3 regions of the Streptomyces sp. NPDC088254 genome follow, and region 2 is predicted to be linked to each of the others. Evidence: riboswitches for the same ligand, from Rfam matches in the RefSeq annotation. Region 2 holds a riboswitch; each other region holds the start of a gene.
What was found. A riboswitch is a leader RNA that binds a small molecule or an ion and turns the genes downstream of it on or off. The one in region 2 is predicted to bind thiamine pyrophosphate.
Positions count from the first base shown of each region.

Region 1: linked by a shared signal. The riboswitch ahead of thiO (glycine oxidase ThiO) and the one ahead of thiC (phosphomethylpyrimidine synthase ThiC) in region 2 are both predicted to bind thiamine pyrophosphate.
Region 3: linked by a shared signal. The riboswitch ahead of ACIOC0_RS36415 (thiamine ABC transporter substrate binding subunit) and the one ahead of thiC (phosphomethylpyrimidine synthase ThiC) in region 2 are both predicted to bind thiamine pyrophosphate.

Region 1 covers NZ_JBIURQ010000009.1:358,566-368,214, forward strand. Annotated here, with positions in the region: gene ACIOC0_RS26665 (Rv2175c family DNA-binding protein) at 1-220, opposite strand, end outside; gene ACIOC0_RS26670 (NAD(P)/FAD-dependent oxidoreductase) at 294-1,490, opposite strand; gene ACIOC0_RS26675 (hypothetical protein) at 1,568-1,918, opposite strand; TPP riboswitch at 1,971-2,082, shown strand; gene thiO (glycine oxidase ThiO) at 2,080-3,243, shown strand; gene thiS (sulfur carrier protein ThiS) at 3,240-3,440, shown strand; gene ACIOC0_RS26690 (thiazole synthase) at 3,444-4,238, shown strand; gene pknB (Stk1 family PASTA domain-containing Ser/Thr kinase) at 4,665-6,614, shown strand; gene ACIOC0_RS26700 (deoxyribonuclease IV) at 6,649-7,530, shown strand; gene ACIOC0_RS26705 (sulfite oxidase-like oxidoreductase) at 7,598-8,230, opposite strand; gene bfr (bacterioferritin) at 8,405-8,884, shown strand; gene ACIOC0_RS26715 (bacterioferritin-associated ferredoxin) at 8,912-9,139, opposite strand; gene ACIOC0_RS26720 (class II 3-deoxy-7-phosphoheptulonate synthase) at 9,295-9,649, opposite strand, start outside.
Region 2 covers NZ_JBIURQ010000002.1:552,153-561,801, forward strand. Annotated here, with positions in the region: gene ACIOC0_RS09355 (IclR family transcriptional regulator) at 1-228, shown strand, start outside; gene ACIOC0_RS09360 (SsgA family sporulation/cell division regulator) at 326-772, shown strand; gene ACIOC0_RS09365 (YibE/F family protein) at 901-2,469, opposite strand; TPP riboswitch at 2,542-2,730, shown strand; gene thiC (phosphomethylpyrimidine synthase ThiC) at 2,723-4,537, shown strand; gene ACIOC0_RS09375 (hypothetical protein) at 4,613-5,491, opposite strand; gene ACIOC0_RS09380 (metallophosphoesterase) at 5,685-6,764, opposite strand; partial or broken gene ACIOC0_RS09385 (IS982 family transposase) at 7,139-7,462, opposite strand; gene ACIOC0_RS09390 (LacI family DNA-binding transcriptional regulator) at 7,520-8,632, opposite strand; gene hisC (histidinol-phosphate transaminase) at 9,071-9,649, shown strand, end outside.
Region 3 covers NZ_JBIURQ010000015.1:178,577-188,225, forward strand. Annotated here, with positions in the region: gene ACIOC0_RS36400 (phosphatidate cytidylyltransferase) at 1-1,244, shown strand, start outside; gene ACIOC0_RS36405 (hypothetical protein) at 1,348-1,839, shown strand; gene rlmN (23S rRNA (adenine(2503)-C(2))-methyltransferase RlmN) at 1,908-3,014, shown strand; TPP riboswitch at 3,042-3,147, shown strand; gene ACIOC0_RS36415 (thiamine ABC transporter substrate binding subunit) at 3,227-4,327, shown strand; gene ACIOC0_RS36420 (ABC transporter permease) at 4,372-5,973, shown strand; gene ACIOC0_RS36425 (ABC transporter ATP-binding protein) at 5,973-6,992, shown strand; gene ACIOC0_RS36430 (LAETG motif-containing sortase-dependent surface protein) at 7,065-7,829, opposite strand; gene ACIOC0_RS36435 (VOC family protein) at 8,136-8,555, opposite strand; gene ACIOC0_RS36440 (hypothetical protein) at 8,725-9,649, opposite strand, start outside.

The sequences.
Region 1 (9,649 bases), on a different contig from region 2:
GCGTCAGGGTGCCCACGAGGCCCTTGACGACCTTGTCCCCGTCGATGAAGGCGGCGGGCACGTGCAGCGCGCGGTTCTCGCCGCGGCGCACGGCGATGAGCTGGCCCTCCTTGACCAGCTGCCGCACACGTGTCACTTCGACGTCGAGCATCTCTGCGATGTCGGGCAGGGTGAGCCAGGCGGGGACGAGAGCATCGATGTTTGCGTCAATCTCGGTCACGGGGTCAAGGGTAGGCGCTCGGGCCGGGTGGCCGCGATCGCTCCCCTGCCCGAACGCCGCACTCCCGGGGAGATCAGGCGGTCGCGTTCTTCAGCGGACGCGACGGGTCGGCCAGCGCGTCGACGTCCATACGGCTGCCCGCCTCGATCAGCCGTCTGCCCTGCGCCAGGTCGCGCGGGCGGCCCACGGCCAGCAGGGCGACCAGGCGCCCGTCGCGCAGCCAGCACACGCTCCAGGCCGGTCCTGCCGGGTCACCGCGCCACACCATGCGGTCGGCGGCGCCGTGGTGGCCGGCGTACTGGACGAAGCGGCCGAACTGCTCCGACCAGAAGTACGGCACCGGGTCGTAGGTCTCCAGGGGCTCCCCGGTGGGCTCGCCGAGGATGTTGGCGGCGACCGTGCGCGGGCCCTGGAGGGCGTTGTCCCAGTGGTGGACGAGGAGCCGCTCGCCGTAGCGCGCCGAGGGGAGGGAGGCGCAGTCGCCGACCGCGTACACGTCCGGCACGCTGGTGTGCAGATGGGAGTCGGCGAGGACCTCGCCGTGCGCGCCGAGCTCGATGCCCGAACCGGCCAGCCAGGCGGTCGCGGGGCGGGCGCCGATGCCGACCACGACCGCGCCGGCGGGCAGCCGCGCGCCGTCGTCGAGGACGACCTCGCCGGGTTCGACGCGCTCCACACGCGCGCGGGTGCGCAGTTCGGCGCCGCTGTCGGCGTACCAGCCGGCCATCGGGGCGGCGACCTCGGCGGGCAGGGCGCCCGCGAGCGGCCGGTCGGCGGCCTCGACGACGGTGACGGCGCAGCCGGCGTCGCGGGCGGCGGTGGCGAACTCCGCGCCGATCCAGCCGGCGCCGACGACCACGACGTCGTGCTGCCGGGCGAGGACGGGCCGCAGCCGTTCGGCGTCGTCCAGGGTGCGCAGCAGATGGACACCGGGCACGCCCTCGGCGCCGGGCAGCCGGATCGGTTCGGCGCCGGTGGCGAGGACCAGGACGTCGTAGGGGACCGGGCCCGCCTCGGTGTCCAGGACGTGTTCGGCGGGGCGCACGCCGAGGGCCTCGCTGCCGAGCCGCAGGCCGATGCCGAGGCCTTCGAAGTCGACGTCGAAGGCGGAGCCCTCGGCCTTCCCGAGCAGGACCGCCTTGGACAGCGGCGGCCGGTCGTAGGGCTGGTGGGGTTCGGCGCCGATCAGCGTCACCGTCCCGTCGAAGCCCTGCTCGCGCAGAGCGACCGCGGTCTGCACCCCGGCCATGCCCGCGCCGACGACGACCACGCGCCGCCCGGCCGTACCGACTTCGTCCCGTCTCTGCTCGCTCACCTGATCACCTTAGACAACTGACGGATTGTCAGTCAGCCGTCGTGCTCCGTGACCTGCTCCACAACGCTCGTCCCGCTGCCGGGCTGCGACTCCCACTCCCATGTCTCGTCGAGGCGGACCCGGCCGTCGGCCAGCTCCACCACCGTCGACACGCAGTGCCCCGAGGACGTCGTCCCGTCCTGCTTGAGCTGTACGTACCGGAAGTCGAGCAGGTCCCCGGCACGGGTACCCACCAGATGCCCTCTCACGACGTCGCCGCCCGCGTAGTCGGCCCAGATCACACCGTCGCGCTCGTGGTACGTAAAGCGGGTGCGGGTGCCGACCTGGCCGGGGGCCTGGTCGGCGACGGGGGCGAGGACGAGACCGTCGAGCGAGGGCGGCACGGGGTGGGACTCCCTTACTGAGACATGCGGGGCCGGGCTAGGGTGGCCAACCTAGAGCACTCGCGGGAGCCCGGACGCACCGGGCTGAGAGGGAGGCTGGCGGCCTCCGACCGTACGAACCTGATCCGGGTCATGCCGGCGAAGGGAGGGGCTGGACGCCCATGTCCGCACGTACGTCAGACGTCCTCGTCGTCGGGGGCGGAATCATCGGTCTGGTCACGGCGTGGCGGGCCGCGCAGCGCGGTCTGGTCACGGCGGTGGTGGATCCCGATCCGGGCGGCGGGGCCGCGCGGGTGGCGGCCGGGATGCTGGCCGCCGTCACCGAACTGCACCACGGCGAGCAGACGCTGCTCGGCCTGAACGTGGAATCGGCGCGCCGCTACCCGGAGTTCGCGGCCGAGCTGAGCGACCTCACCGGGCACGACCTCGGCTATCGGCGCTCGGGCACCCTCGCGGTGGCGCTGGACGCCGACGACCGGGCCCATCTGCGGGAACTGCACGCCCTGCAACAGCAGTCGGGGCTCACGTCACAGTGGCTGTCGGGGCGCGAGTGCCGGCGCCTGGAGCCGATGCTCGCCCCGGGCGTGCGCGGCGGGCTGCGCGTGGACGGCGACCACCAGATCGACCCGCGGCGGCTCGCGGGGGCGCTGGTGGCCGCGTGCGAGCGGGCGGGCGTGGTCTTCCACCGCCGCTGGGCCGAGCGGCTGTCCGTGGGGGGCGGCCGGGCCGACGGGGTCGTCACGGACGACGGGACGGCGCTGAAGGCGGGGCAGGTGGTGCTCGCGGGCGGAAGTCTGAGCGGGCGGCTCGCGGGCGTGCCGCGGGAGCTGCTGCCGCCGGTGCGGCCGGTGAAGGGGCAGGTGCTGCGGCTGACCGTGCCGCCCCGGTACGCGCCGTTCCTGAGCCGCACGGTACGGGCCGTGGTGCGCGGCAGCGACGTCTATCTGGTGCCGCGGGAGAACGGCGAGCTGGTCGTCGGCGCGACGAGCGAGGAGCTGGGCTGGGACACGACGGTGACGGCGGGCGGCGTCTACGAGCTGCTGCGCGACGCCCATGAGCTGATCCCCGGGATCAGTGAACTGCCCCTGACGGAGACGCGCGCGGGGCTGCGTCCCGCGTCGCCGGACAACGCGCCCCTGCTCGGGCCGAGCGGCCTGGACGGGCTGCTGCTGGCCACCGGTCACCACCGCAACGGCGTGCTGCTCACGCCGGTGACCGGGGACGTGCTGGCGCACGTCCTGACCACGGGTGAACTTCCCGACCTGGCCCGCCCGTTCACACCCCGGCGCTTCGGCGCCGCCGCACTCTCGGAGCAGCCCGCATGAACATCCACGTCAACGGTGAGCGGCGGGAGGTCGCCGCCGGCACCGCGCTCGACGCCGTCGTACGGTCCCTGACGGCGGCGCCCTCCGGGGTGGCCGCCGCGCTGAACGAGACCGTCGTCCCGCGCGCGCGGTGGTCCGCCACGGCCCTCGCCGAGGGGGACCGGGTGGAAGTCCTCACGGCCGTCCAGGGAGGCTGAGCCATGGCTGACGATCCCCTCGTCCTCGGCGCTGCGACGCTGTCGTCCCGGCTGATCATGGGCACGGGCGGTGCGCCCAGCCTGGAGGTGCTGGAGCGGGCGCTGATCGCGTCCGGGACCGAGCTGACGACGGTCGCCATGCGCCGGGTGGACCCCTCGGTGCACGGGTCGGTGCTGTCGGTGCTCGACCGGCTCGGGATACGGGTGCTGCCGAACACGGCGGGGTGCTACACGGCCGGGGAGGCGGTGCTGACGGCGCGGCTGGCGCGGGAGGCGCTCGGGACGGACCTGGTGAAGCTGGAGGTCATCGCGGACGAGCGGACGCTGCTGCCGGATCCGGTGGAGCTGCTCGACGCGGCGGAGACACTGGTCGACGACGGGTTCACGGTGCTGCCTTACACGAACGACGATCCGGTGCTGGCGCGGAAGCTGGAGGACGTGGGGTGCGCGGCGGTGATGCCGCTGGGGTCACCGATCGGGTCCGGGCTCGGGATCCGCAATCCGCACAACTTCCAGCTGATCGTGGAGCACGCGGGGGTGCCGGTGATTCTGGACGCGGGGGCGGGTACGGCGTCGGATGTGGCGCTGGCGATGGAGCTGGGTTGTGCGGGGGTGATGCTGGCGTCGGCGGTGACGCGTGCGGCGGATCCCGAGCGGATGGCTCGCGCGATGCGGGCGGGGGTGGAGGCGGGGCGGTTGGCGCGGCTGGCGGGGCGCATTCCCCGGCGGTACTTCGCTGCGGCGTCTTCTCCTGCGGAGGGGTTGGCCTCGCTGGACCCTGAGCGTCCTGCGTTCTGACCGTGGGGACGGTCCCGTTTCCTCTCTCCCACCCGCGCACCGCCCGTTCACCGTCAGGAGAAAGGTGAACGTCGCCCGTGGGGGCTGAGCGCCGTCGGCGGCGTTCCGTCCCCGGGCGGAGGCGGGGCGCCCGGGGGCGAGCGCCGTCGGGGCTCTCCGTCTCGGGGCGGGAGGCGGACGTGGGGCTCTCCGTCTCGGGGCGGGAGGCGGACGTGGGGCTCTCCGTCTCGGGGCGGGAGGCGGACGTGGCCCGGAGGGCCGAGCGCCATCGGCGGGGTTTCGTCTCGGGGCGGGAGTCGGTGGGGGCCCGGGGGCTGGGCGCCGTCGGGGGCTTTCCGTCCCGGGGGCATGGGGTGCGTCACAGGTCCGCTGCAGTGCGGTGGTGGGTGGGGTGGGGGTGTCGGTGGGGGCTCGTAGACTCGCTGCGTGGACACGACCCTTCAGGACCCTCTCGTCGGGCAGGTGCTCGACGGGCGCTATCGCGTCGAGGCGCGGATCGCGGTCGGCGGGATGGCCACGGTCTACCGGGCCGTGGACACCCGCCTCGACCGCGTGCTCGCACTCAAGGTGATGCATCCGGCCCTCGCGAGCGACGCCTCCTTCGTCGAGCGTTTCATCCGGGAGGCCAAGTCCGTCGCCCGGCTCGCCCACCCCAACGTCGTCCAGGTGTTCGACCAGGGGACGGACGGGGCGTACGTGTACCTCGCCATGGAGTACATCGCCGGCTGCACGCTGCGCGATGTGCTGCGCGACCGGGGCGCGCTCCAGCCGAGGGCCGCGCTGGACATCCTGGAGCCCGTGCTCGCCGCGCTCGGCGCAGCGCACCGGGCCGGGTTCGTGCACCGGGACATGAAGCCCGAGAACGTGCTCATAGGGGACGACGGACGGGTCAAGGTCGCCGACTTCGGTCTCGTGCGCTCCGTGGACACCGTCACCAGCACCACCGGCGCCGTCCTCGGCACCGTGTCCTACCTGGCGCCCGAGCAGATCGAGCACGGCACGGCCGACGCGCGCGTGGACGTGTACGCGTGCGGCATCGTGCTGTACGAGATGCTCACCGGCGACAAGCCGCACGAGGGCGGCACCCCCGCCGTCGTGCTGTACAAGCATCTCCATGACGACGTGCCCCCGCCCTCGGCCGTCGTTCCGGGTCTGGCCTACGCGCTGGACGAGCTGGTCGCCTCGGCGACCGCCCGCAACGCGGACGTGCGCCCGTACGACGCCGTGGCGCTGCTCTCCCAGACCCGCGCGGCGCGCGCCGCGCTCACCGAGGAGCAGCTGGACGCCTCGCCCCCGCAGGCCCTGTCCGCGGAGCACGACAACGCCGAGGACCGCACGAGCGTGATCCCGCGCTCCCTCACGGTCCCCAGGCCCCTGCCCGTCGGCGAGAACGACCCGGCCGCCCAGGCCGGCGGAGGCGGCGACGGGCTCGACCGGACGTCCCGGTTCCGCAGCCCGCCTCCGCTGCCGCCGCAGCGCCGGTCGCTGCCGCCCAGGGGCCGGACGGTGGCGATCGTCACCCTGGTCCTGCTGGTCCTCGGCGTCGGCGCGGGCGTCTGGTACATCAACTCCGGGCAGTTCACCAAGGTCCCGGCGGTGCTGACCCAGACCGAGGAGCGGGCCAGGCAGCGGCTGGAGGCGGCCGGGCTGGAGGCCGGCACCACGAAGCACGAGTTCAGCGACACGGTCGCCCGCGGCACGGTCATCTCCACCGACCCCGGACCGGGGGCCCGCATCCGCAAGAACGACACGGTGACGCTCGTCGTGTCCGACGGGCCAGAGACCGTGAAGGTGCCGTACCTGAAGGGCTTCCGGCTGGCCAGGGCCAAGGCCCAGCTGAAGGACGACAGCCTGGAACCGGGCATGGTCACCCAGGAGTTCAGCGAGGACGTCCCCAAGGGCGCCGTCATCCGCAGCGACCCCGAAGCGGGCACCGAGCGCCGTGCGGGGACCGCGGTCGCCCTCGTCGTCAGCAAGGGCAGCCCGGTCGACGTCCCGGAGGTCGTCGGCGACAGCCTGGCCGACGCCCGGGCCGCGCTGGCGGAGGCCGGCCTGAAGGTGAAGGTCGCCGCCGGGCAGGTCAACTCCGAGTACGACAAGGGCCAGGTCGCCGCCCAGTCGCCGGGGCCGGAGAAGCAGGTCGCCGAGGGCGACACCGTGACGCTGACGCTGTCCAAGGGGCCGGAGATGGTCGAGGTCCCGGACGTGGTCGGCTCCAGCGTCGACGACGCCAAGCGGCAGCTGGAGCAGGCCGGGTTCGGGGTCAAGGAGGACAGGGGTCTGCTGGGGCTGTTCGGGGACACCGTGAAGGAGCAGTCGGTGGAGGCCGGGGAGTCGGCGCCCAAGGGGTCGACCATCACGATCACCATCCGGTGACCTGGCGGTCCCGGGGGCGTGACACCCTGGGCGGGTGAGTCCTCAAGCGTCACCGTTCCCCTCCCGCAACCCCGTCGGCGGCCATGTCCCCGTGGCCGGCGGCCTGCACTCGGTCGGGGTGGCCTACGCCCGCGAACTGCAGGCCGAGGCGGTCCAGGTCTTCGTCGCCAACCCGCGCGGCTGGGCGACCCCCGCCGGGAACCCGCGGCAGGACGAGGCGTTCCGGGAGGCGTGCGCGACCACGTCGACGCCGGCGTACGTGCACGCGCCGTATTTGATCAACTTCGGCTCGCACACCGAGGCGACGGTCGAGAGGTCGGTGGAGTCGCTGCGGCACTCGCTGCGCCGGGGGCGGGAGATCGGCGCGCTGGGCGTGGTCGTGCACACGGGCAGCGCGACGGGCGGACGGGACCGGTCGGTGGCGCTGAAGCAGGTGCGGGAGCACATGCTTCCGCTGCTGGAGGAGCTGACGCACGACGACGACCCGTGGCTGCTGCTGGAGGGCACGGCCGGCCAGGGCTCCTCGCTGTGCTCGCGGACCTGGGACTTCGGCCCGTACTTCGAGGCGCTGGACGCCCACCCCAAGCTCGGCGTCTGCCTGGACACCTGTCATGTCTTCGCCGCCGGGCACGATCTGACCGGCCCGTCCGGTATGCACCAGACCCTCGATCTGCTGGTGGACACCGTCGGCGAGGGACGGCTGAAGCTGATCCACGCCAACGACTCCAAGGATGTGGTCGGCGCGCACAAGGACCGGCACGAGAACATCGGGTCCGGCCACATAGGCGAGGATCCGTTCCGCGCCCTGATGACCCACCCGGCCACCGTCGGCGTGCCGCTCGTCATCGAGACGCCCGGCGGCAAGGAAGGCCACGCGGCGGACGTGGAGCGGCTGAAGAAACTCCGGGACGGCTGAGGAGCCGGCCAAGGACTCCGGGACGGCTGAGCAGCCGGCCACGGACTCCGGGACGGCCGAGGGCCGGCTACAGCTCCGGTCCCTCCCCCGGTTCCTCCTGGTAGGAGTACCGCTGCTCCCGCCACGGGTCGCCGATGTTGTGGTAGCCGCGCTCCTCCCAGAAGCCGCGGCGGTCGGCGGTCATGTACTCCACGCCGCGGACCCACTTCGGGCCCTTCCAGGCGTACAGATGGGGGACGACCAGGCGGAGCGGGAAGCCGTGTTCGGCGGTGAGGAGTTCGCCGTCCTTGTGGGTGGCGAAGATCGTGCGGTCGGAGGCGAAGTCCGACAGGCGCAGGTTGGAGCTGAAGCCGTACTCCGCCCACACCATCACATGGGTGACGTCGGGGGCGGGCGGCGCGATGTCCAGGATGGTGCGGGCCGGGATCCCGCCCCATTCGGCGCCGAGCATGCTGAACTTCGTCACGCAGTGCAGGTCGGCGACGACGGTGGTGTGCGGGAGGGCCGTGAACTCCTCGTGGTTCCAGCTCCGCTTGCCTCCGTCGGCGGTGGCGCCGAAGACGCTGAACTCCCAGCGCTCCGGACGGAACTTGGGCACCGGGCCGTAGTGGGTGACCGGCCAGCCCCGCTGCAGTCGCTGCCCCGGCGGAAGCTCGGACACTGCTGCTTCTCCCGTTTCCCGCTCCACCGGCTGACCCATGGCTCCATCCTGACAGACCCCGGACACCGCCCCTCACCCGCCATGGGCGGAAACGGGCAATCAGCACTGAGCCTGGACTAACTTACTAAGTACGCACTTACTGGACGATCTTCGACCAGCGGTGAAATCATGCGGCGGCAACCTCCTGATTCCCCACGTGGAAGGAGCCCCGCGATGCAGGGCGACCCCGAGGTCATCGAGTTCCTGAACGAACAGCTCACCGCCGAGCTCACCGCGATCAACCAGTACTTCCTGCACGCGAAGATGCAGGAGAACTTCGGCTGGACGCGGCTCGCGAAGTACACCCGGCACGAATCGTTCGACGAGATGAAGCACGCGGAGGTGCTCACCGACCGCATCCTGTTCCTGGACGGCCTGCCGAACTACCAGCGGCTGTTCCATGTGCGCGTGGGCCAGACGGTGAAGGAGATGTTCGAGGCCGACCGGCAGATCGAGGTGGAGGCCATCGACCGCCTCCGGCGCGGGATCCAGGTGATGCGCGAGAAGGGCGACATCACGTCCGCCAACATCTTCGAGTCGATCCTCGCGGACGAGGAGCACCACATCGACTACCTCGACACCCAGCTGGAGCTGGTGGAGAAGCTCGGCGAGGCGCTCTACATCGCGCAGCTCATCGAGCAGCCGGAGAGCTGAGCCGCCGCCGCGGGGCTAGCGCACGTACTAGGCCGCTTCGTCGAGGCGGGCGGTGAGCACCTGCTCACCCTGGTCCGCCTGCTCCCGGCGCGGACAGGTGCCGCGGCCGAGGATCGCCTGGATACGACGTACACAGGACCCGCAGTCCGTGCCGGCCTTGCAGGCGGAGGCGATCTGGCGCGGGGTGCAGGCGCCGTTCTCCGCGTGCTGCTGGACCTGCGCTTCCGTCACCTGGAAGCAGCTGCAGACGAACACGCGGATCCACCTCCCGCCGGGATTGATTGCTGTCGCCGTCCCGTTGATCGGTGAGGCTAACCTAACCTTACCCGGGGCTCAGGAGGCGCAAAAGTGGAGGGGGCGCGGATCGTATGTGATCCGCGCCCCACCCTCCGCCCGTCACGGGCGGATCACTACTGGTCCCGGTACATCTCCGCGACGAGGAAGGCCAGGTCGAGCGACTGGCTGCGGTTGAGCCGCGGGTCGCAGGCCGTCTCGTAGCGCTGGTGCAGGTCGTCGACGAAGATCTCGTCACCGCCGCCCACGCACTCGGTGACGTCGTCGCCGGTCAGCTCCACATGGATGCCGCCCGGGTGGGTGCCGAGCGCCTTGTGGACCTCGAAGAAGCCCTTGACCTCGTCGAGCACGTCGTCGAAACGGCGCGTCTTGTGCCCGGAGGCCGCCTCGAAGGTGTTGCCGTGCATCGGGTCGGTCACCCAGGCGACGGTCGCGCCCGAGGCGGTGACCTTCTCGACCAGCTCGGGCAGC
Region 2 (9,649 bases):
ATGCGACGTCTGGCCCGGGTGCGGCGGATGGAGGCGGTCGTCGAGCGCCAGGAGTACGCGCTGGGCACGGTCTGCGCGGCGATCCCGATCACCGTGGGCACCTCGGCGGCGACGATGGCGATCTCACTGCCCGCCCATCAGTCGGACCGGCTGCTCTCGGCGGCGCAGCAACTGCAGCGCGAGGTCGGACGCATGCTCGGGTCGCTCGCGCTCTCTATCAGTATCTGAAAACTCACTCCTTGTGATCTGTCGTGCACGTTCAGCAAGATGCCACCAGTGTCAGGGGTTGATTCCCAGCCATCTACGGCAATGACGGGGTTAGGCGATGCGCGAGTCCGTGCAGGCAGTACAGGCAGAGGTCATGATGAGCTTCCTCGTCTCCGAGGAGCTCTCGTTCCGTATCCCGGTCGAGCTGGGCTACGAGACCTGCGATCCCTACGCCGTGCGCCTCACCTTTCACCTGCCCGGTGATGCGCCGGTGACCTGGGCGTTCGGGCGGGAGCTGCTGATCGACGGGGTGGGCAGACCGTGCGGCGAGGGCGATGTGCGGGTCTCGCCCCTCGACCCCGGATCGCTCGCCGAGGTTCTGATCCGGCTTCAGGTGGGCGGCGACCAGGCGGTGTTCCGTTCTTCCACGGCTCCGCTCGTGGCCTTCCTCGACCGCACCGACAAGCTCGTCCCGCTGGGCCAGGAGGGTGCGCTCGCCGACTTCGACGCCCATCTCGACGAGGCTCTGGACCGGATCCTGGCGGAGGAACAGAGCGCCGGCTGAAGCGTCGCGCCGGGGAGGGCGACGGACGCTTCAGCGCGGGGAGGGGCTCTGCAGGAACGTTCACTCAGGGCGGTACGGGGCTCGGGTGCCGAAGGCGCACGGATGACGGTGCCGGACGGCCGGCCCCGTCAGCGCTTGCGGCGTCGGCCCTTGCCGCTCCGAGCGGCCGCGGGCGACTTTCCCGCGGCCGCGGTGGCCGCCCCCGAAGGCCTCGCGTCCGGGACCGCCTTGCCCACAGAAGCCGTCCCGGGCCGGTCGGCCGAGACAACGAGGGCAGCGAGCGCGGTCGTCACCGGGACCGAGGCGACCAGGCCGATCGAGCCCACCAGCGTGCGCACGATCTCCTCGGCGACCAGCTCACTGTTGGCGACCGTGCCGACGCTGCTCTGCGCGATGGAGAAGAGCAGCAGCAGCGGCAGTGCGGCGCCGGCGTAGGCGAGCACGAGAGTGTTGACCACGGAGGCGATGTGGTCGCGGCCGATGCGGATGCCGGCCCGGTACAACCCGCGCCAGCCCATCGACGGGTTGGCCTCGTGCAGTTCCCAGACCGCGGAGGTCTGCGTGACCGTCACGTCGTCCAGGACGCCGAGCGAACCGATGATGATGCCGGCGAGCAGCAGACCACTCATGTCGATCGAGGGGTACAGGCCGTGGATCAGCCCGGTGTTGTCGTCCGTGTTGCCCGTCAGAGCGGCCCAGTCGACGAACCAGGACCCGAGCACGCCGATCAGCAGCAGGGAGATGAGCGTGCCGAGGACGGCCACTGAGGTGCGGGCCGACAGACCGTGGCACAGATAGAGCGCGATCAGCATGATGGCGCTCGACCCGACCACCGCGACGGCCAGGGGGTTCGACCCCTGCAGGATGGCGGGCAGGACGAAGAAGTTGAGCACCAGGAAACTGATGGCCAGCGCGACCAGCGCCATGACGCCCCGCAGCCGCCCGACGATCACCACGGCGACCGCGAAGATCCCGGCGAGCAGTCCCATCGGCAGCTTGCGGTTGATGTCGGTGACCGAGTACTGCAGGTCCTTCGGCGCGGAGGGTTCGTAGGCGACCACGACCTTCTGCCCCTGTTCCAGCTGCCGTGTCTGGTCCGGCTGGACGATCTCAGTGAACGTACGGCCCTTGTCCTTGCCGGTGTCCACCCGGATCGTGGCCCGTTTGCAGGTTCCCTTCGCCTGCTGTTCGGCGGAGGAGCCCTCGGCCGTGGAGGTGTCTCCGGTCGGGGGCACTCCCGAGGCGTTCACCGAGGAACAGCTCAGGCTCTCGATCTTGGTGACCGTCGCCTGGTGGGTCTGCCGGTCGAAGCCCACCCCGGTGCGCTCGTGCGGTGGGGCACCGCCGGGCCACAGCACGACGAGCCCGGCGAGCACGGCCACCGCGAACGGGATCAGGACGACGGCGATGACCTTGCGCAGATGCCGGGAGACGGGGGCAGCCGGCCCGTGGCTGTGACTGTGCGAATGCCCATGCCCACCGCCCGGCCCGTGGCCACCCGCACCGTGACTGCCCGCACCGTGATCACCTGGCCCGTGATCACCTGGCTCGTGGCCGCCGGGGCCGTGATGGTCCCGCCGGTGGTCGTCTTGACGGTGACGGTCCCGTCCGCGGTCGTCGTCCGGTCCCGGCCCGCCGCCGCCCGGACGGCGAGGCTGTTCCGGTGGCGGATACGGAGGCTGGTGAGTCGTGGTCACCGACCGATCATCGCAAGAACCGCTGGGGCCCACTGTTCACCGCGCCACACATGCCGCTAGCGTGGAGGCGCATTTTGTACACGCGGGAGCTCGGAGCACCGGGCTGAGAGGGCGCTGACCTCTGTCTTCGCGATGTTTCACGTGGAACGTCACCAGCGCGAGTGATGGGTCACACGAAACGTCGGCAGACGGCAATCGCTGCGTCGACCGCTGAACCTGTTACCGGGTAATGCCGGCGTAGGGAGTAGGTCTCATGACCAACAAGGACGCACGCACTCCTGCCTCCACGCAGATCTCCACCGAGGTCTCCGTCGACGGGGAGGCCGGAAAGTCCATCGGCTGGCACAAGGCGTACGTCGAGGGCAGCCGCCCCGACCTGCGGGTACCGGTCCGCCAAGTGCACCTCACCAACGGCGGGTCGGTCACGCTGTACGACACCTCGGGTCCGTACACCGATCCGCATGTCGACACCGATGTCCGCCGGGGACTGCCTCCGCTGCGGGAGAACTGGATCATCGCCCGAGGCGACACCGAGGAGTACGCGGGCCGGCCCGTCCGCCCCGAGGACGACGGCGTCAAGCACACCTCGCCGCGCGGTGGTCTGCGCAACCTCGACGCGGTCTTCCCGGGGCGGCCGCGGCTGCCGCGTCGCGCCCGGGCCGGCGAGGCGGCCACTCAACTCGCCTATGCCCGGCGGGGAGAGATCACGCCCGAGATGGAGTACGTGGCCATCCGGGAGAACGTGGCACCGGAGGTCGTCCGCGAGGAGATCGCAGCGGGCCGCGCGGTGTTGCCCGCCAACGTCAACCACCCGGAGATCGAGCCGATGATCATCGGTAAGAGGTTCCTGGTGAAGGTCAACGCCAACATCGGCAACTCGGCGGTGACGTCCTCCATCGAGGAGGAGGTCGAGAAGATGACCTGGGCGACCCGGTGGGGCGCCGACACCGTCATGGACCTGTCCACCGGCCGGAACATTCACACCACCCGCGAGTGGGTGCTGCGCAACTCCCCCGTGCCCATCGGCACGGTGCCGCTCTACCAGGCGCTGGAGAAGGTCGACGGCAAGGCCGAGGAACTGACCTGGGAGATCTACAAGGACACGGTCATCGAACAGGCCGAGCAGGGCGTGGACTACATGACCGTCCACGCGGGCGTCCGTCTCCCGTACGTCCCCCTGACGGCGAACCGCAAGACCGGGATCGTCTCCCGCGGCGGTTCGATCATGGCCGCGTGGTGCCTGGCCCACCACAAGGAATCGTTTCTGTACGAGAACTTCGAGGAACTCTGCGAGATTCTCGCGGCCTACGACGTCACGTACTCGCTGGGCGACGGTCTGCGCCCCGGCTCGATCGCGGACGCCAACGACGCCGCGCAGTTCGCGGAGTTGAGGACGCTCGGGGAACTCAACCGGATCGCGAAGCGTTTCCATGTACAGACGATGATCGAGGGCCCGGGCCACGTCCCGATGCACAAGATCAAGGAGAACATCGACCTTCAGCAGGAGATCTGTGATGAAGCTCCGTTCTATACGCTCGGCCCGCTGACGACAGACGTCGCCCCGGCGTACGACCACATCACGTCCGGCATCGGCGCCGCGATGATCGCCTGGTGGGGCACGGCCATGCTCTGCTACGTCACGCCCAAGGAACACCTGGGCCTGCCCAACCGGGACGACGTCAAGACCGGCGTCATCACCTACAAGATCGCCGCTCATGCGGCCGACCTCGCCAAGGGGCACCCCGGAGCCCAGGAATGGGACGACGCCCTGTCCGACGCCCGTTTCGAGTTCCGCTGGGAGGACCAGTTCAACCTGGCCCTCGACCCGGACACGGCCCGTGAGTTCCACGACGAGACGCTGCCGGCGGAGCCGGCCAAGACGGCTCACTTCTGCTCGATGTGCGGGCCGAAGTTCTGCTCGATGAAGATCAGCCAGAGCATCACCGAGCGGTTCGGCGGTGGGTCGGCGGAGGGAGCGACACCGGAGGAGATAACGGAGGGGATGCTGCAGAAGTCGAAGGAGTTCGCGGCGAGCGGCAACCGGGTCTACCTCCCCATGGCGGACTGAAGCAGCACAGGCCGACATAGGGCGGCTTGCGCAGTGCAGGCGGCTTGCGCTCCCGTCGGGGCGCAAGCCGGAGGCCTATTCCGGCTGGTGCTCCGGGCCTCCGAAGTCCGGGCTGGTGTAGTCCGGGCTCGAGTAGCTCGGGCGCGGGCCGGCCGCGGGGCCGTCGTCGGGACTGGTGAAGCCCGGGCGGTCGTAACCGATCTTCGGCAGGCGGCCGCCGGGGGCCGGCGGGGCCGATGCGGGATGCTGGGCGTCGGTCGCGCCGGGATCGGCGAGAGCCTCGCGCAGGAACGGCACGATGCCCCGTGTCAGCAGGGCTTCCCGCCAGGCCTCCTTGGCGCGGTCCACCTCCTCGCTGCGTTCGCCGTACGGGCCCGCCTCCAGGGAGGGCCGGTTGCGCAGGGCGGTGAGCAGGAGCCCGACGGTGGCGACGAGAATCGCGGCCGCGGCGACCGCGCCGAACGCCCACCCGGCGTTGACCATGGCCTCGGCGGCCGTCGCCCCGGGATCGAGCATTCTGAGCACGTAGCCGACGAGCAGGAAGATCACCGCGGCGGTTCCGGCGAGCACGGGGGTGAGGACGGCCGCGATGGCGACGGCGCCCGCTCCGGCGGCCTCGGCCACCTGGGCCGCCTCACCCACGGTGGCGAGCCCCAGCCCGCCCACGCCCGGCTCGCCGACGTCCTGGCCGGAGGCGGAGGGGGCGGCGGAGGAGGAGGGGTGGCGCAGTTCCTCGCGGACCTTCACATAGTGCTGGTACTCGGTCGCCGCGGCCGCCGTGATGAGGGCGGTGGCGTTGAGCGCCATGGTGCGCAGCTGCTCGGCGTTGAGCCGTTGGCCGACGGCGGTCAGTTCCGGGCGGTGTGGTGCGGAGCGCAGCGCCTCATCGAGGATCCGCTTGTACTCCTGGCGGTCCTCGCTGTGCAGGTGCTGCGGAACGCTGTTCATGTGCATCCCCCGATGCTCCGTAGGGCTTGGGGCTCGCATGCCAACGAGCCGTCGGGCAGAAACGGAGGGGAGCCTGCTACGGATGAACCGATGGTAGAGCGGCGACGGCCCGGGGTAACAGGGGGTTCGCGGAAATTGACCCCTGGCCTGCGGTACCGTCGACGGGTCCGGCGCGGGGTGCGCCGGGTCCCGCGAACGGTCAGACCGCGAGCGGCAGTTGCTGGACCAGCAGCTTCCCGGCCATCGTCACTCCGCCGTCCATGGCGATGGCGAGCCCGTCGGCGTAGACGTGCGGTCCCTCGACCGCGGGCGCCGGGTCGTCGCCCTCCTCGGAGCCGACCTCACCCAGCAGGTACGGGATGGGGCTATGGCCGTGAACGACGCGGTGGCCGCCGTACGTGTCGAGCAGGGAGCGGGCGGCGTCTGCTCCGCCCTCGTCGCGGAAGGCGAAGCGCTTGGTGAACTTGCGGAACAGGTCCCACACCTCGTCCGCGTCGTTGCGGGTGATCGTCTCGCGGATGGTGTCGTTGACCGCTTCGATCGAGTCGCCGTAGTCCAGGTAGGCGGTGGTGTCCGAGTGCACGAGCAGGTGGCCGTCGACTTCCTCGACGGCGTCGAGGCGGGCCATCCACTGCAGGTGATGGTCCTGGAGGCGGTCCATGTCCGCCTTCTGGCCGCCGTTCAGCAGCCAGGCAGCCTGGAAGGTGGCGGTGCCCGCGCCGGAGTTGACGGGGGTGTCGCCGAACCTCTTGGCGCCGAGCAGCAGCAGCTCGTGGTTGCCCATGAGGGCCTTGCAGTAGCCGCCGGCCGCGGCCGCCTCAGCGGACAGTCGCATCACGAGGTCGATGACGCCGATGCCGTCCGGCCCGCGGTCGGTGAAGTCGCCGAGGAACCACAGTCGGGCGGTGCCCGCGCACCACTGGCCGGTCGCGTCGATCAGGCCCTTTTCCTCGAGCGCGGCCAGCAGCTCGTCGAGGTAGCCGTGCACGTCGCCGACGACGAACAGCGGGCCCTGGCGGGTGGCCTGCGGCGGCGCCTGGGCGGCGGCGGGGTCGACGGTCACCTGGACGGTGTCGCCCCGGTTGATGACCGGCAGGTCGCGCTGGGTGGGCGTGTAGCCGTCGGGGTGCTCCGCCGGGTCCTCGAGCGGCGGCGCGGCGTTCCCCGGATGCGCGCTCTCGGCGTACGGGCCGGTCTCGTGCACGTAAGCGGGCACCCGGAAGTCGCGCAACGTCGCCGTACGCTCCACCTCGGGTCCCTGACCGGCCCCCTGAGTCATCAGACCCCTCCACCATCGCGCCGCATCTGCACCGCTTCGGACTGTCTGGTCGTAACGGCCCGCGGTGCCGTGCGCCCATCATAGGAATGCGGATCCTGTCGTGTGATGACCCAGGGGTGGTGAATCAGAGAGAGGTTCCGTTTCCCTGCGGCTTTCGCCCCGGTTGTGGTGGGATCGGCGGCCCGGCGCAGCGGCCAGCCGTCCTCGACCACGCAGCGGGCCAGGCGCAGGCGTCCGGTCTCGGTCAGGGGTGCATAAACGGGGGGGGGCACGAGGGCCTTTCGTTGTTCGGTGCAGGTGTCGCAATCCACACCGAACCCGGAAGGCCCTCACTCATTCAAGATCACACTCCAGTGATCGCTGTCACCAACCCCCACGATCCACACGTCGTCCAGCCACAGGTCGGTGTCTGCGGCCAGTGACCGGATGACCGGTTCGACCAGCGGCAGAGCGGCCCGCAGGCGCTTGTTGCAGGCCGGACGCTGCGGCAGATACGGGAACAGCGTGTGCAGGTGAGCGGGGGCGAAACGCGGCCAGCGGGCCTCGCAGCGGAAGCCCAGCATCGCCTGGGCCACGGCCAGGGTGACCAGTTCCGCATCGGTCAGCCGGGGCGGCCGGCCACGCCGGCGTGAGGTCTTCAGACGGTCATCAACATGCACGTAGAGTGCGGTCAAGAGGGTGTCCAACTCGGTCGTCACAACCCGATGTTGGACACCCTCCCTCCGTCTGAGAACCCCGCATTCGGAACTACTCGTCTAGGTCTTCTCGGGCGCCCGGGGCGGACTCACCGTCGTCCGCGGTGGGCGGCGCTGGGACGAGGTGCGCACGATCAGTTCGGTCGGTATCACCTGTTCGACCGGGTGGTCGGATTCCACGCCCTCGATCGCGTCGATGAGGAGCTGGACGACCGCCGTCCCGATGCGGCGTGGTTTCAGGGAGAGCGTGGTGATCGGCGGATCGGTGCCGGCGTAGACGGTGGACTCGCTGCAGCACACCAGGAGCAGGTCCTCGGGGACGCGCAGCCCGTAGCGGCGGGCGGCGGCCAGCAGGTCGGTGCCGTTGGGGTCGAAGAGGCCGTAGACGGCGTCCGGGCGGTCGGGGCGGGCCAGCAGCCGGTCGGCGGCGACTGCGCCCGCGCACGGGTCGTGGGCGGGGTAGGCCTCGTAGACGGGGTCCTGGCCGACGCGTTCGCACCAGCGCAGGTACGCGCTGGTCGACAGGTGGGTGTACGTGTCGGTGGAGGTGCCCGTGAGCAGACCGATGCGGCGGGCGCCGGCGTCGGCGAGATGGTCGAGGAGGTCCAGGACGGCGGCCTCGTGGTCGTTGTCCACCCAGGCGGTGACCGGGAGCGTGCCGGCCGGGCGGCCGTCGGAGACGACGGGTAAGCCCTGCTTGACGAGTTCGCTGACCACGGGGTCCTGGTCGGACGGGTCGATGACGACCGTGCCGTCCAGGGCCACGTTCGACCACACGTCGTGGCGCGAGGTCGCGGGCAGGATGACGAGCGCGTAGCCGCGGGCGAGAGCGGCCGAGGTGGCGGCGCGCGCCATCTCGGCGAAGTACGCGAACTCGGTGAAGGTGAAAGGTTCATCCCCGTACGTGGTCACGGTCAGGCCGATGAGGCCGGACCTGCCGGTGCGGAGGGTTCGGGCCGCGGCCGAGGGGCGGTAGCCCAGCCGGTCGGCGACTTCACGGACATGGCGTCGGGTGGCGTCGGGGAGCCTGCCCTTGCCGTTGAGGGCGTCGGAGACGGTCGTGATGGACACTCCGGCGGCGGCGGCCACGTCCCTGATGCCCGCCCGGCCCGGCCGGCTGCCTCTGCGTGAGGTTTCCGCGCGGCTCACCTGGTGCTTCCCTGCTGCTGTCATGGCGAGCCGATAGTAGGGCTCATCGGGTGGGGTAGGGCGGACGCATATGCGCGCGTTGACAGGCACGTTTCTGCACGGTCGCCAGGGGTCAATTGCCATGGAAATGAAGGTAGTTGAGAGCCCGTGCATCGGGACGTGTGGTGCTCGCATGGATGCGCCTGTTGAGGCACCGATGTCTCGAAGAGGTCTCAACTCACCTGCACGAGGGATGCGCGCCACGGCGCGAACCACCGGCGCGTAGATATATGTGAAGCGCGCCCCCGATTCGTACACCTTCGTACGTAGATGCGACTGCCGAGGGGTCGCCGGCCAGGGATCGCGCTCGCCGGCCGGCGGCACGCGGGTCGGCCACCAGGGCTCCCGCACCTGTTCGCGAGTGGCCCAATCCTCATAAGGTGAGCAGTATTGAAGCCGGTGGTGGTCACGAGGAGGACTGCGGTGAGCGAGACGAGCCCCAAGCTGCGCGCCGAGCTGGAGGGGATCCCCACCTACAAGCCGGGCAAGCCGGCCGCGGCGGGCGGTCCCGTGGCCTACAAGCTGTCCTCCAACGAGAACCCCTACCCGCCGCTGCCCGGTGTGCTGGAGAGCGTCTCGGCCGCCGTCGCGTCCTTCAACCGCTATCCGGACATGGCCTGTACGGGGCTGGTGAACGAGATCGCCGAGCGTTTCGGCGTGCCCGCCTCGCACGTCGCCACCGGCACCGGATCGGTGGGCGTCGCCCAGCAGTTGGTGCAGTCGACCGCAGGCCCCGGCGACGAGGTCATCTACGCCTGGCGTTCCTTCGAGGCGTACCCGATCATCACGCGGATCAGCGGTGCGACCGCGGTGCAGGTGCCGCTCACGCAGGGCGATGTGCACGACCTGGACGCCATGGCGGACGCGATCACCGAGCGGACCCGGCTGATCTTCGTCTGCAACCCCAACAACCCCACCGGAACGGTCGTGAAGCGGGCGGAGCTGGAACGGTTCCTCGACCGGGTGCCGGCTGACGTGCTGGTCGTCCTGGACGAGGCCTAC
Region 3 (9,649 bases), on a different contig from region 2:
ACTCTTCCTGGGGCGCTCCGCCGCACGCCGGTTCACAGGCGGGGTACTGGGGGCCCAACGACCAGGGACCTGTCCAGGGGGCCGCCCCGGCGGGTCCCGGCTACGATGCGCCTGAGGCGCAGCAGACTCGCCCCATGCCCATCGTCCCCGATGTACCCGCTCCCGGCGGACACCAGGATGACGACCGGGGGGCCGCTCGTCCGGGCGGCCCCGCGTTCCGGGACGGGACGCCTCACCGCGAGACGCCGCACGCGTTCCGCGAGGAGTCGTCCCAGAACGAATCGTTCCCCCACGAGTCGTTCCGCGACGGGAACCGCCGCGGCGGCCCGTACCGCGACGACACACCGTCGGTGCAGCCCCCTGCGGCGGCGCCGCAGAATCCGGAGCCCATGCCCGACGCCCCGCAGCCGGCGCCCGCGCCGCAGAAGAAGAGCGCGGGCCGTGACCTGGGCGCGGCCATAGGGGTCGGCGTCGGACTCGGCGCGGTCATCGTCGCGTCGCTGTTCGTCGTCAAGGCCGTGTTCGTCGGTGTCATAGCGATCGCCGTCGTCGTCGGGCTGTGGGAGCTGACCAGCAGGCTGCAGGAGCGCAAGGGGATCAATGCTCCGCTGGTGCCGCTCGCGCTCGGCGGGGCGGCGATGGTCGTCTCCGGGTACGTCCGGGGGGCCGAGGGCGCGTGGGTGGCCATGGCCCTCACCGCGCTGGCGGTCCTCGTCTGGCGGATGACGGAACCCCCGGAGGGCTACCTCAAGGACGTCACGGCCGGTCTCTTCGCGGCGTTCTACGTCCCGTTCCTCGCCACCTTCGTCTCGCTGATGCTGACGGCCGAGGACGGCGCGCAGCGGGTGCTGATGTTCCTGATGCTGACGGTGGTCAGCGACACCGGCGCGTACGCCGTCGGCTGGCGCTTCGGCAAACACAAGCTCGCCCCGCGCATCAGCCCCGGAAAGACCCGCGAGGGCCTGCTCGGGGCGGTGACGTTCGCCATGGTCGCGGGCGCGCTGTGCATGCAGTTCCTGATCGACGGCGGCACCTGGTGGCAGGGGCTGCTGCTGGGCCTCGCGGTCGCGGTCAGCGCCACGCTCGGCGACCTCGGCGAGTCCATGATCAAGCGGGACCTCGGCATCAAGGACATGGGCACGCTCCTGCCCGGCCACGGCGGCATCATGGACCGCCTGGACTCCCTCCTGCCGACGGCCCCGGTGGTCTGGCTCCTCCTGGTGATCTTCGTAGGCTCCACCTGACCACCCCGCCCTCTGCCGACGCACGGGCCCCCGTCCTCCCGGACGGGGGCCCGTCGTGATATCGGAGTGCGCGTGGGAGCCTGTGACTGCCACAGTCACTGCCGTGACCTTGACGGACGTACTTGTCGACTTCGCCCGCACCGGCCGGATCGGACCGCTGCACTGCGGCATGCCCTTGGCCGACGCCGAAGACCTTCTCGGGCCGGGCCGTCCACACCCGGCCATCCGCTTGAAGGGGCCCGACATCGACGGCTATCCCTACGCCTGGGACGGCTTGGAGCTGGAAGTCACTCAGCGGCGGGTCAGCGGCATCTGGATCCGCCTATGGCCCGGCTCGACGACGAAACTCCCACCGCTCGTCCTGCCCGAGTCCGAGACCCACGAAGCGACGGTCCTTCGGGAGGAACTCACCGCAGCCCTCGACAGCGCGGGCTGCCTGCACGAGGTCAACAGCAACCTCACCTTCGGCCGGCAGTCGAGCATCCTCACCCAGCCCGCGAACGTCTGCGCGGTCTTCAGCCTCCCGGCCCGCAACAACCACGTCCCCCACCGCGACCGGCACTACCTCGACGTCATGCACAAGCACACGGCTTGACTCGGGTGACCGCCCCCACCCCGGGAGCGCTCGGGGTCGCGGAGTTGATCTGCGACACTGGTAGCGCCATGCCTAAGCCCGGAGAACTCACATTCGTCGCCCCCCGTGGAGCCAAGAAGCCGCCGCGGCATCTTGCTGATCTCTCGCCCGCCGAGCGGAAGGAGGCGGTGGCGGAGATCGGTGAGAAGCCGTTTCGGGCGAAGCAGTTGTCGCAGCACTACTTCGCGCGGTACGCGCACGAGCCGGCGGAGTGGACCGACATCCCCGCCGGGGCGCGGGAGAAGCTGCGGGAGGCGTTGCTTCCCGAGCTGATGACCGTCGTACGGCATCTGTCGACGGACCAGGGCACGACCCGCAAGACGCTGTGGCGGCTGTTCGACGGGACGCTCGTGGAGTCGGTGCTGATGCGCTACCCCGACCGGGTGACCATGTGCATCAGCTCGCAGGCCGGCTGCGGGATGAACTGCCCGTTCTGCGCGACCGGGCAGGCCGGTCTCGACCGGAACCTGTCCACGGCGGAGATCGTGCACCAGATCGTGGACGGGATGCGCGCGCTGCGCGACGGGGAGGTCCCCGGCGGGCCGGCGCGGCTGTCCAACATCGTCTTCATGGGCATGGGCGAGCCGCTCGCCAACTACAAGCGGGTCGTAGGCGCCATCCGCGCGCTCACCGACCCCACCCCCGACGGGCTCGGGCTGTCGCAGCGCGGGATCACCGTGTCCACCGTCGGGCTGGTGCCGGCCATCCACCGGTTCACCGACGAGGGCTTCAAGTGCCGCCTCGCCATCTCGCTGCACGCCCCCGACGACGAGCTGCGCGACACCCTCGTCCCCGTGAACACGCGGTGGAAGGTGCGCGAGGTGCTCGACGCCGGGTTCGAGTACGCCGAGCGGTCCGGGCGGCGCCTGTCCATCGAGTACGCGCTGATCCGCGACATCAACGACCAGGCCTGGCGCGGCGACCGGCTCGGCCGGATGCTCAAGGGCCGGCCCGTGCACGTCAACCTCATCCCGCTCAACCCGACGCCCGGGTCCAAGTGGACCGCGTCCCGGCCCGAGGACGAGAAGGCGTTCGTCGAGGCGATCGCGGCGCACGGCGTGCCCGTCACCATTCGGGACACCCGGGGCCAGGAGATCGACGGGGCCTGTGGCCAGCTCGCGGCCACCGAGCGGTAGTCTGTTCCCGGACAAGTTCATATCTTCGTATTCCGACAGGGGAGCGCCACAGCGCTGAGAGTGCGGCACCGGCCGCAGACCCTCTGAACCTCGCCCAGGTCATTCTGGGTAGGAAGTTCGGTCATCACTCGAGCTGTTGCGCCCTGCCCGGGCCCGTTGGCGGACCCCGGGCAGGGCCGCGTCTTCTCCTGGTCAACCCCAGGAGGAATCCAGTGCACACCAGGACGTTCGTGGCCGCGGCCGTGGGCCTCGGTCTCGTCACGCTGTCGGCGTGCGGTTCGTCGTCGTCCGGCGACAGCGGATCGGGCGGCGACGCCGGGTCCGGCGGCGGCTCGAAGACCGTCACCCTCGTCAGCCACAGCTCTTGGTCCGTCTCCAAGAACGTGCTCGCCGACTTCGAGAAGCGGTCCGGGTACAAGGTGCGCGTCCTGGAGGACGGCGACGCCGGGCAGGCCGTCAACAAGGCGATCCTCACCAAGGACAACCCGCAGGGCGACGTCTTCTTCGGCGTCGACAACACCCTGCTCTCCCGCGCTCTCGACAACGACCTGTTCCAGCCGTACGAGGCCAAGGGCCTCGACCAGGTCGGCGCCGAGTACCGGCTCGACGCGGACAAGCACCGGGTCACCCCCGTCGACCACGGCGACATCTGCGTCAACTACGACAAGAAGTACTTCGCCGACCACGACCTGGCCCCGCCCGCCTCCTTCGACGACCTGGTCAAGCCCGCCTACAAGAACCTCCTGGTCACCGAGAACGTCTCCACCTCCTCGCCCGGCCTCGGCTTCCTGCTGGGCACCGCCGCGCGCTACGGCGACGGCGGCTGGGAGGGCTACTGGAAGAAGCTCCGGGCCAACGGCGTGAAGGTCGTCGACGGCTGGGAGCAGGCCTACAACGAGGAGTTCTCCGGTTCGGCCGGCGGCAGGAAGGCCGGCGCCGACCGGCCGCTCGTCGTCTCCTACGCCTCCTCGCCGCCCGCCGAGGTGATCTACGCCGAGCCCAAGCCCGCCACCGCCCCGACCGGCGTCGCGGCCGGCACCTGCTTCCGGCAGGTCGAATTCGCGGGCCTGCTGAGCAACGCGAAGAACAGCGCGGGCGGCAAGGCGCTGATCGACTTCCTGCTGTCGAAGGAGTTCCAGCAGGACATGCCGCTCAACATGTTCGTCTACCCGGTGGTCAAGGGCACCGCCGTGCCCGCCGAGTTCACGAAGTACGGGCCCGCCGCCAAGGACCCCGAGACCATGGACCCGGCGAAGATCGCCGAGAACCGCGACCAGTGGGTCAAGTCGTGGACCTCGCTCGTACTGAAGTAGCCCCGGCCAGGAGGCGTTCGGGGAACGCGGCGCGGCTCGGGCTCATGGTCCTGCCCGTCGCGTTCTTCGGGGTCTTCTTCGCCTGGCCCGTCGCCGCGATCGTCGCGCGCGGGCTCGACGTCGACGGCGCATGGCGCTTCGGCCGTCTCCTCGACGTGCTCGGGCAGTCCGACATCCGGCACGTCCTGTGGTTCACCGCCTGGCAGGCGGTCGCCTCCACCGCGCTCACCCTGCTGGTGGCGCTGCCGGGGGCGTACGTCTTCGCCCGCTTCTCCTTCCCGGGCAAGGAGGTGCTGCGGGCTGTCGTCACCGTCCCGTTCGTGTTGCCGACGGTCGTCGTCGGCACGGCGTTCCTGGCGCTCGTCGGGCGGGGCGGGCTGCTCGACGAGCTGTGGGGCGTACGGCTGGACACCACGGTGTGGGCGATCCTGCTCGCCCACGTCTTCTTCAACTACGCGGTGGTCGTACGGACCGTGGGCGGGCTGTGGGCGCAGCTCGACCCCCGTCAGGAGGAGGCCGCGCGGCTGCTCGGCGCCTCCCGGCTGCGGGCCTGGCGCACGGTCACCCTGCCCGCCCTCGGGCCCGCCGTGGCCGCTGCCGCGCTGATGGTCTTCCTGTTCACCTTCACCTCCTTCGGCGTGGTCCAGATCCTCGGCGGGCCCACGTTCTCCACGCTGGAGGTGGAGATCTACCGGCAGACCTCGGAGATCTTCGACCTGTCCACGGCCGCCGTCCTGACCCTCGTGCAGTTCCTGGCCGTCGGCGCGATCCTCGCCGTGCACGCCTGGACGGTGCGGCGGCGGGAGAGCGCGCTGCGGCTGGTGGACGCGAAGCTGACCGCGCGGCGGCCCCGCGGGGCCGGGCAGTGGGCGCTGCTCGGCGGGGTGCTGACGAGCGTCGCCGTGCTGCTGGTGCTGCCGCTCGCCGTGCTGGTGCAGCGCTCGCTGGACGCGCCGGACTTCGCCTACTACCGGGCGCTGACCCGTGACGACGGCAACGTCTTCCTGGTCCCGCCGATCGAGGCGGTCGGCAACTCGCTGGAGTACGCCGTCGCCGCGACCGCCGTCGCGGTGCTGATCGGCGGCCTGGCCGCGGCGGCGCTCACCCGGCGGGACGCCGGACGCCTCGTCCGCGGCTTCGACGCGCTGCTGATGCTGCCGCTGGGCGTCTCGGCGGTGACCGTCGGCTTCGGTTTCCTCATCGCGCTCGACGAGCCCCCGCTCGACCTGCGTGGCACGTGGATGCTGGTGCCGCTCGCGCAGGCGCTGGTCGGCGTGCCGTTCGTCGTGCGGACCATGCTGCCGGTGCTGCGGGCGGTGGACGTACGACTGCGGGAGGCGGCGGCCGTGCTGGGAGCGTCGCCGTGGCGGGTGTGGCGGGAGGTCGATCTGCCGCTGGTGCGGCGGGCGTTGCTGGTCGCCGCCGGGTTCGCGTTCGCGGTGTCGCTCGGGGAGTTCGGGGCGACGGTGTTCATCGCCCGGCCCGACAACCCGACGCTGCCGGTCGCCGTGGCCCGACTGCTGGGCCGCGCCGGGGAACTCAACTACGGCCAGGCAATGGCTCTTTCGACGATTCTGATGCTGGTGTGCGCGGTGGCCCTGCTGGTGCTGGAGCGGCTGCGCACCGACCGGACCGGGGAGTTCTGATGCTGCTGCGGCTCGAAGGCGCGACCGTGCGGTTCGGAGGGCGGGCCGTGCTGGACGGCGTCGATCTCGCCGTCGCCGAACACGAGGTGGTGTGCGTGCTCGGGCCGAGCGGCAGTGGCAAGTCCACGCTGCTGAGGGCGGTGGCGGGGCTCCAGCCGCTCGACGCGGGGCGGGTGCTGCTCGACGGGCGCGACCAGACCAAGGTGCCCGCGCACAAGCGGGAGTTGGGCCTGATGTTCCAGGACCATCAGCTGTTCCCGCAGCGGGACGTGGGCGGCAACGTGGCTTTCGGGTTGCGGATGCACGGCCATGCCAGGCATGAACAGGGCGAGCGGGTCCGGGAGTTGCTGGACCTTGTCGGCCTCCCGGGCGCCGCCCGCCGGGCCGTCGCCTCGCTGTCCGGCGGTGAGCAGCAGCGGGTGGCGCTGGCCCGTGCGCTCGCTCCCCGCCCCCGGTTGCTGATGCTCGACGAGCCGCTGGGCCAGCTCGACCGGTCGCTGCGGGAACGGCTGGTCGTCGAACTGCGGGAGCTGTTCGGACGGTTGGGCACCACCGTGCTCGCGGTCACCCACGACCAGGGTGAGGCGTTCGCGCTGGCCGACCGGGTGGTGGTGATGCGGGACGGGCGGATCGCCCAGTCCGGCACGCCTCTTGAGGTGTGGCAGCGGCCGGCGGACGCCTTCGTGGCGCGCTTCCTGGGCTTCGACAACGTGGTCGAGGCGAACGTCGCCGGCGATGTCGCGGACACCCCGTGGGGCAAGACCCCGGTTCCGCCCGGTTCCCCGCAGGGCCCCCGCACGCTCCTGGTACGCCCGGCCGGGGTGCTCCTGGCCGACGCGGACGACGGCCTGCCCTGCACGGTCACCGCCCGCACCTTCAAGGGCAGCCATGTCACCCTCCACCTCCAGCCGGCCGACGCCCCCCGTCTGGAGGCCGCGTGCCCCCTGCGCCTGGCCCCGGAGGTCGGTGCCGCGGTGGGCGTGAGCTTCGACCCGGCGGAGACCGTCGTTCTCGGCTGAGCGGTGGCGAACCGCAGCGGGTCGACATGCCTGTGGCCCGTCCCCACCGGGGGACGGGCCACAGGGCTTCGGTCAGTGGTTGTCGGCGCCTCGGCGACGCATGCCGTAGAAGACGGCTCCTCCGCCGAGGGCGAGGAGGGCGGCCGCGACGCCGACGATCGCGCCGGTCGGGGCGCCGGAGCCGGTTTCGGCGAGGTTGGATTCGCCGAGGCCGGGGGACGGCGCGTTGCTGGACGCGGGGCCCGATCCGGTGTCGGCCGGCGCGCTGCTGTCGTCCGCCGAGGGCGACGGGGCCGGCGCGCCGGACGTGGCGGTGCCGGACGTCGTGTCGGACGGGGTCGACGACGGCGTCGCGGCCGGGGCGGTGGGCGTGCTGGACGCGGACGGCTTCCCGGGCTTTTCGGGCTTGTCGGGCTTGTTGGGGTTGTCGCTCTTGCAGCCCTTGGCCGGGGTGGTGAGGTTCGGCTCGATGTCGGCGTTCAGATCGGCGTCGACGGCCGTGATGTGGACCCGGTAGACCGCGCCCGGCTCCCAGTCCTCCGCGAAGGTGACGGTGGCGCCCTTGGCCGAGCCGATCACCGTCTGCGCCACGCCGACCTGACGGAGGTCGGCGTTGTTGTTCTGGAGGAAGACCGTGACGACGGCCGGGGTCGCCGTCTTGTCCTTGTCGGTGACGGTGATGACGCCCTTCGCGCCGTCACAGGCGGCGGACGCGGAGAAGTCCGCTATGTCGCCGGCCAGCGCGGAACCCGAGGCCCCGAGGACGAAGGCGGCCGACGCGACGGTGACACCGAGCATGCGCACCGAACGAGCGGCGGTACGGCGGGATGGGGACACGTTTGTCCTTACGTGATGCACAACTGCGGGGGGTGGACGGGCAGGTGACGCCCCCGATGCTGTCGCTGCAGCGACCCCTGGGGACTCACTGGTCTATAAGCGTTCCATAAGATCTGTCAACGCGGGAAGGGTTCACGCCCACGGGCTTTGCCCGCCCATTAACCGCCGCCAGGTTTCAGCGCCTTCTGCGCCGTCTCGAACCCGCAGGCCGAACTCGTCGTGGGAATCGATCTCATGGCCCGCGTGTGCCGTCCAACGGCCGGGCGGGTGCGAGAAGTCGCACCCGCCCGTGCCGCCCGCTCGCGCTCAGTCCTGGATGGAGGCCGGGTCCATCCAGACGATCTCCCAGGTGTGGCCGTCCAGGTCGTCGAAGGAACGCCCGTACATGAAACCGTGGTCCTGGGTGGGGCCGCTGGGGGTGCCGCCCAACGACAGGGCGCGGTCGACGAGTTCGTCGACCTTCTCGCGGCTCTCGGCGCTCAGTGCGACGAGGACCTCGCTGGTCGCGGTGGCGTCCGCGATCTCCTTCTTGGTGAAGGTGGCGTAGAACGGCTTGGTGAGCAGCATCGCCATGATGTTGTCGCTGATCACGACAGAGGCCGCCTTGTCGTCGCTGAACTGGGCGTTGATGGAGTAGCCCAGATCCGTGAAGAACTTCTTCGAGGCGTCGAGGTCGTTCACGGGCAGGTTGACGAAGATCATCTGCTGGTATGCGCGGGCGGTCATCGGGGTTCTCCCATCGGTCGTTCCTGGCTTGGTCCAGCGGCTCGGCCCGGAGGCCGGACCGTGCGGTGCGGTCCTGCGGTGAGCGTGTGCGGCTCGGTGCCTTCGGTGGGTAGACCGGGGATCCGCTCGGAACTCATCGGTGGGTCGGGAATGTGTTCCCCGTGTTCTCTCAGACGGTCAGGGGGAGGGCCGCGAGCGCGGACACCGTCAGGGTGAGCGGGACGAACAGGGCGGCGAGGGCGCCGGCGCGGAAGGCGGCGGCGGTGCGCAGCGCGGTGCTCGGGGCGCCGAGGCGGAGCAGGGCGGCCGTGGTGTCGGCGCGGGCCTGACGGGCCTCCACGGCGGCCGTCAGAAGCGTGGCGAGGGCGCAGCCGGCGACCAGGACCGCGCCGAGGGTGGCCAGCGGGCCGCCGAAGGCCAGGTCCATCGGGGTGGGGGAGGCGGCGGTGGTGGAGGCGTGGAGCGCGGACATCGAGTACGCGCCGGAGACGACGGCGCACAGGACGCCCAGGGGGCGGCCGATACGGGACGCCTCCTGCATCAGGCCTCGTCCGGCCAGCAGCCGCAGGGCGCCGGGGCGGGCGGCCTGGAGCAGGCGGCCGCAGAGATGGGTGAGGCCGGGGCCGGCCAGGGCGAGGCCCACGACGGTGAGGGCCCAGCCGGCGAGGACCGCGGCGGGGCTGGTGGGGCCGCCGGGCAGGGGCAGGGGGGCGGCGGTGGTGGTGCGGGCGGCGTAGGACTCGACGGCCAGGCCGGTGGCCAGGAGGGCCGCGCCCCAGGGGAGGCTCGTGGGGTCGGGGGCGGCGGGCGGGGGGAGGTCGTCCGGGGCGTCGGCGTCCGCTGTCCGGGGTGCGGCGTTGGCAGGGGCCGGGGGGAGGCCGTGCGCGCCGGCGCCCGCACGCCGCCGGTCCAGCACGAGCGGGGGGATGCCGGTGGGCGGGAGGCCGTCGGCCGGCGCGTGCCGGGTCTCGGCCGTGCCCGCCTCTTCCGCCCCGGGACGAGTGACCGCCGGCTCGTCGGCCTCCGCGAGACGCCGGGTGGCGCCCGCGTCCAGGAGGGCCGCCAGGGCGCCGCCCGTCGCGCGGTCGGTGTCG